DNA from 2 places in the Vibrio sp. 1978 genome. Region 1 is predicted to be linked to the other one. Evidence: predicted binding sites of a transcription regulator. Region 1 holds the regulator's gene; the other holds the start of a gene.
What was found. The regulator PurR, encoded in region 1, represses purine synthesis genes. The targets are predictions, from matches to a motif close to TNANGNAAACGTTTNCNTNA.
Positions count from the first base shown of each region.

Region 2: a site for PurR is predicted at 1,708-1,727, ahead of R8N49_RS18840 (NCS2 family permease). Genes of this name have one in related genera too.

Region 1 covers NZ_JAWPOP010000003.1:319,851-323,307, reverse strand. The annotation lists gene R8N49_RS05215 (TfoX/Sxy family DNA transformation protein) at 77-667, opposite strand; cyclic di-GMP riboswitch class I at 784-873, opposite strand; gene purR (HTH-type transcriptional repressor PurR) at 1,161-2,165, opposite strand; gene torD (molecular chaperone TorD) at 2,634-3,281, opposite strand.
Region 2 covers NZ_JAWPOP010000022.1:64,268-67,724, reverse strand. The annotation lists gene R8N49_RS18845 (aminoacyl-histidine dipeptidase) at 1-724, opposite strand, end outside; gene R8N49_RS18840 (NCS2 family permease) at 1,749-3,038, shown strand; gene tet(34) (oxytetracycline resistance phosphoribosyltransferase domain-containing protein Tet(34)) at 3,303-3,457, shown strand, end outside.

The DNA.
Region 1 (3,457 bases):
TAGGAAAACCGAAAAAATTTCACAAAAAAACCGCAGATTAGACTGCGGTTTTACAAGATAGTTTTTAGGCCGACTTTTATTGGAGGCCGTTCATCAACTCATCTCGGCGAGCTTGAGGTACCACACTCCAATGAGTGCCGTTGATAGCACCTTCTAGTGCCCATAGCAACTCAATGTTGACGGTTGCAGAGTGCGTATCTCTTATCGCTTTATAGGCGTTAAGCGCACCTTCCTCTTCAAGCTTCTCTACGGATTCGATGCCGGCTTTTTTTAGCATGCGCTCGGTAGCCAGTCGTAAGTTAGGCAAATCTTTCAAACGGTTAGGCTTTGTACTTGCTTGCTGTTCTTTCTCAAGCTTTGCCTTTTTCAATGATTGATTCGCTACTTCGATTAAGCGTTCGCTTGATTCCCATAAATCGCTGGAAATAGCGTAGTACTTTGTAACGACTGGGAAGCCACGTTTTTTATAAACGTAAGGCTTTAGCCCTTGTTTCTCGAAGTCAGATGAAGTTTTTTGGTCTGCTCTGATATGAAGCTGATTGTTTACCACTAGTGCAAACATTGTTTCATCAGCGAATAGTCCGAAGCCACCAAACATTGAGCGCGACTTGATATTACCAAGTGCCTCAAATAGCTTCATAGAGTCTTTGAGTATCGGTTTATCCATGTTTTGTTATCTCGGTGTAATTAATATTACGCCACCAAAAGTCAGGTCCGAGAGAGTAGCAAACATGCGTAAAAACAATGTCATTACAGAGTAAAGTCATTGCTTACACACTTGCCATCGGTAACCCCGCTACCTTCCATATCGTAATATGGTTCAGGCCGGAGGCTTTGCGTCCCACTCTTTCGAATGGTTTGCCCTGTGCGTGACACAATGAGCATACTTCTTATATTGAATTAACATCACGGTTTAGCGTTAAAAATGTGATTTTGGTTCAATAAAAATGATAGATTGAATGCTCTATTTTGCATATGGAAAGGTGCAAATTGGCCTTTGAAAAGGAGTTCTTAATATATATTACATTTATATAAAACAGGGAGTTAACGTTAGTCAATTGTTATTAGAGCGGTGTGAAGTATTAGAGAATGCTTAATTTTTCCAAAAAAATAAGCGCCCCTGTAGAGCGCTTATTTAACACGGTTAAATACAGTAAAATTTAGTTCATTTTTTTCACAGTATTTCGAATTACAAGCTCAGGTTGCATTTCGAAAATTCGTTTTTCGTGTTCTTTATCTTTGATACGCTCAAGTAGAATTTCGAATGCATTTTTACCAACACGACGTTTAGGTTGGTGGATAGTCGTTAGCGGTGGAGAGAAGTATTCTGCAAGCTCGATGTTGTCGTAGCCGATCACTGAAATATCTTCAGGAATTTTGATCCCGTTTTGTTGCAAGCGGCTCATTAGGCCTAGAGCCATTGTGTCGTTAAAACAGAATACCGCCGTCGGGCGCTTGTCCATTGCGGTAATTTTATCTGCAACTAATACGGCCGTATCACATTCAAAGTTACCTTCAAGGATCCAGTCTTCATTTACAGCTAGGTTCGCTTCGCTCATTGCGCGACGGAAACCTGCAATGCGCTCTTGGCAAGCAAGCTTTTCAAAATGACCGCTTAGACAAGCGATATCCGTATGGCCATTGTCAATCAGATGTTTGGTTGCAATGTAGCCACCTTCTTCTGAGTTATCCATGATCTTGTCTGCTTGTGAGCTCTCTGGGCCCCAATCCATGACCACTTTAGGAATGTCCGCATGACGGTCAAGCATCTCTTTTAGTTCTTCGGTTAAGTCAGAACACATCACTAGGATGCCATCAACGCGCTTTTCAGCCAGCATACGAATGTAATCGCGTTGTTTTTCGTAAATCCCGCCTGTGTTACATAAAATCAGAGTATAGCCTTGGCGGTAACAGTAGCTCTCAACGCCATCAATCACTTCTGAGAAAAATAGGTTAGTTGATTGAGTTACTAACATGCCAATCGTACGAGTTGAGTTGCATTTTAGGCTGCGTGCAACGGCACTTGGCGCGTAATTCAGCTCGTCAACGGCTTTCATTACTTTTTCTTGCGTTGCTTCTGCAACGAAACGCGTTTTATTGATAACGTGCGAAACTGTCGTAGTGGAAACGCCGGCTAAGCGAGCAACGTCTTTTATCGTGGCCATAAATGGTGTCCTGTATCGAGCTACTGAAATATGTCGTATTGGATGTACCTGATGCTCTAATGGTTTCACACCTAGCAATCTAAAATTGGCGCTAAGTGTCTCGGCAGCGGTTGATCCAAGTGCGACAAAAGGGTGCGTAGCAGCATCGGTCGATGAATTTTATCTTTTTTCTATCTGATGAGAAATTGCCATCAACCTGTTAAGAAAACACAAAAACCGCTATATTTCAGCGGTTTACATATAAATCATATTTAATCGTTTGCGCTCACATTTTAGCCCTATGTGGACTGACTAGCAATGTTTTCAGCAAGAGATTTGTGTATTTGAAGTCACATTTTGACTGCTAAATAACCAAGCGTCTTTGCGCTAAGTTAAGGCAAACGAATATTATACCCAAGTTACTTACAATTGGTCACTTTCAGGCATACAGGAAGCCCGATAGGCAGGCTCCCTAAAAATAGGCGGCAATTATTCACCAAGAAGGTAGGCGCTGTCTAGTTTACAAAATGCAACTAATAGTTTCGCGACACTCGAGTAAAATCCAAATTCGTCGAATTTTTTACATTTGTCTGAAAACTGAGGTAACCAAGACATCAATTGTTGCTGGATAAAGTCGTTTTGTTTAACGAAGGCTTCTTCCATGTGTTTTTCTTGTTCAAGCTCGTTTGAGCGGATAATCATGTTCCCGAGAAAGTCGAGCTCAACGGCTAAGTGATCCGCAGGTTCCTTTAGGTTTTCGTCTACTTGAACGCCAAATTCAGCCATCAACTTTTCCATTTCCTCAGCTGGCTTGTCATTCAGTAAACCTGATTCACCAATGTACATGGATGCGTAAGGAAGAGCGCCGTATTTTTCTGTCTTCAAAAACAGTTCACAAAAGTCAGCTGCAAGCTCTAGTTGTGCATCTTCACGATCTTGTAACCGATTCAATGCATCAACTAGGCTATCAACAGCTGGTTTCAGCGACTCATTTTCACCTAAACCTGCGAGAAAACTGCGAATTTCAACACTGTGATAGGCTTCCAATTCTTTCTCTGTTAGTTCTTTTGCGAACAAGCTCGAAAACCACCAGTAAATTTCAGCGCGTTTTTCATTAAAAGCTTTCACTTCTTGCATTTTGGGCTCCTGAATGATGCTTCAAGTCATGCATCACAAAGTCAATTAGGGATATCCCCTAAGTGTAATCAATTAAAATGAATAGCAGTAACTATAATTGTTATGTTTTATGGTCAAAAATGACCGTTTATTAATAGCAATGGGCAAGCTTGTTTTGAATCAATAAAAACGCTAAA
Region 2 (3,457 bases), on a different contig from region 1:
GACCGGCAAGGAAACGACCAAGTAATTTGTTGGCATTACCGCGACCTGTGTGAATGTCACAACCTGAGTGACCACCTTTTAGGCCTTTCAGCGTCAGTTGGCGTGTTACAAAACCTGCAGGCGTTGATTCTCGAGAAATATCGAAAGTCATGGTGCCATCAACGCCACCTGCACAACCCATGTAGACTTCGCCTTCTTGCTCAGAGTCTGTATTTAGAAGAATCTCACCCTCTAACCAACCAGCTTCAAGGCCAAATGCGCCAGTCATGCCTGCTTCTTCATCAATCGTCAGCAGAACTTCGAGTGGACCGTGCTTAATATCTTTAGATGCCAATACAGCAAGGCAAGAAGCCATACCAATACCGTTATCTGCACCAAGCGTCGTGCCTTTCGCAGTTACCCATTCGCCATCGATGTAAGGTTGGATTGGATCTTTGGTGAAGTCGTGTTCAGTGTCTTCGTTTTTCTGCGGCACCATGTCGATGTGTGCTTGAAGTACAACAGCCTTCTTATTTTCCATTCCTGGTGTCGCGGGCTTTTTGATGAACACGTTACCGGTTGGATCACGGCGAACGTCAAAGCCTTGCTCTGTTGCCCAGTTGATAATGTACTGTGCTAATGCTTCTTCATGTTTCGATGGATGAGGGATAGAACAAATCTTATCGAAAAACTGCCAAAGTGGAGCAGGTGATAAGGTACTGATCTCAGAATGGAACTCAGACACGGAGGACTCCTTTTGATGTGCTTTGCCAAATATATACCGTAAAAATGTTGTCAAGGTAGCATTAAATGCTAGACGATTTGGCCTTCAAATTGCCGTTAGCATACCACCAGATAAGGAGTACGAGTAGTCGCGATCACAAGGATTTCTCTCAGAACTGTCACAGTTTGTGAATACAATAACAAGCACTATGTGTTCTCTATCATACATTCTGAAAGTGGCTTTATTTTTTAATTCATAAAATTGTAATTTAATTACATATAAACTTTAATAAAGGTCAATTTATGTATTTTTTGTGATTCCAATCACTAAAATGCTTGTAATTAAATTTCTTGGTGGTATATTTGTAACCAGCTTCTGAGAGAAGAATGAAATGCTCAAAGGATGAGTCCGTTTTATCGCCTCCAAGGAACCGAGAAATCAACGAATGTTTAATTGATTTAAAAGGTGATAGTTATGAAAGGTTTACCAAGTACAATGTTCTGGAATAGCAAGTCTGTTTACACCGGTAACTTTGTATACCCAACAAGCTTTGGCTACTAAGTGAAGTCAACGCATGTGACTCGAACAGTTTGTTCACCCCTATAAATTGGAATTTTTTTTCAGTGATAGTGCTGACATGATTCACCGCCACCCAAATTGGGTGGCGTTTTTTTATCTCTATTTTCTCTTCCTGACTCACTTATTGCGATCAAAGCCTTCTTCTATTCCCCATTCTTCGGTTTTATCGACTTTTCCATCAAATCTGTTAGATACCATGTTAAAAATGGGTCTTTTTCATCTGAAAGTTTAGTACATTGCTCAGTTTTTATTCTCTTTTAGGGAACTGTGTTATCTAGGTTACCTATTGTTTTGTAAGAATATATTCCTTTGCCTACTTTGATAGGTTAGAGAATGTGTTTCATATCCAAAGAAAAAAAACGCATTAGAGTGAAGATTCTATCTAGAATTTGCTATTTGATAACTTTATAATTCCTGCCAATCGATTACGCAACCGTTTACTTTTTTACCTTTACAGGATTCGATCATGCTCGAGAGGCTTTTTAAACTCAGTGAAAATGGCACAAATGTGCGTACTGAGATCATTGCAGGTGTTACGACCTTCCTAACTATGGCTTACATTATTTTTGTAAACCCAGCGATCCTGTCGGATACCGGTATGGACCGTGGTGCCATTTTTGTCGCGACTTGTCTTGCTGCCGCAATCGGCTGTTTTATTATGGGATTTGTTGCGAATTACCCAATCGCACAGGCACCAGGAATGGGCCTGAACGCATTTTTCACTTACTCTGTTGTATTGGGAATGGGTTATACGTGGCAAGTTGCGTTAGCGGCTGTATTTGTTTCTGGCCTTCTGTTCATTCTTTTAAGCGTATTTAAGATCCGTGAGTGGATTATTAACTCGATCCCGCATTCTCTACGAACAGGTATTTCAGCTGGTATTGGTCTTTTCTTAGCGTTTATCGCATTAAAAAATGCAGGTATCGTCGTTGATAACCCAGCGACATTAGTTTCTATGGGAGAGATCACATCATTGCCATCTGTATTGGCCGCGATTGGCTTCTTTCTTACGATTGCACTGGTTCACCGTGGTGTGAAAGGTGCGGTGATGATCGCCATTCTTGGCGTTACAGCGCTCGGTCTTCTATTTGGTGATGTGCAGTGGGGCGGTATTATGTCAACGCCACCAAGCATTGCGCCAACTTTCATGCAACTGGATTTCTCTGGTTTGTTTGAAGTAGGCATGATTTCCGTCGTATTTGCTTTCCTATTTGTCGATTTATTTGACACCGCAGGTACGCTCGTTGGCGTTTCTCAAAAAGCAGGTCTAACTGATGAGAATGGCAACATCCCTCGTTTAAACAAAGCGTTACTTGCAGACTCAACAGCAACGTCAGTAGGTGCATTACTTGGTACCTCCAACACGACATCTTATATTGAAAGCGTTTCTGGTGTGGCTGCGGGTGGGCGTACTGGTCTAACAGCCGTGGTTGTTGGTGTACTCTTCCTACTTGCTCTATTGTTCTCACCACTTGCGGGTATGATCCCTGCTTATGCAACGTCAGGTGCGCTATTCTATGTGGCGATCTTGATGCTGTCTGGGCTAGTAAGCATTGATTGGCGTGACCTAACTGAAGCGTCCCCAGTTGTTGTGACTTGTTTAGTTATGCCGCTAACATTCTCGATTGCAGAAGGTATCACGTTAGGCTTTATCGCATACGCGGCGATCAAGTTATTCAGCGGTAAGGGCCGTGAAGTGTCGATGAGTGTATGGGTGATGTCAGCCATCTTCATCGTTAAATACCTCGTCGGTTAATTTCTCGAGCAAAAAGCCAGTGTGGATTTATTCACGCTGGCTTTTTCTTTTTTTACGTTGTTCACAGAAGACGGTTTTTCTGCGGAATAGGCAGAGAATTTTGATATCACCGTTGGTATTAGCGGTGTGTTTCGGTAGAATAATCGTTTGCGCAGCTTGAAATCCTCGTCTCCAAACATTTTGGAGAAGTTAGTGAGCATTCCGCTTTTGAGTGACTTCGCTAGATTTTGAGGATGCATATTTTCAAATTATTAGGTTATTACAATGAGTAAAAAATTCATTATCACTTGGGATGCAATGCAGACTTACTGCCGTGAACTGGCTGAGAAACAAATGCCAGCTGAGCAATGGAAAGGAATTTGGGCGGTAAGCCGCGGCGGTTTGGTTCCTGGCGCTATTTTGGCTCGTGAACTGGGTAT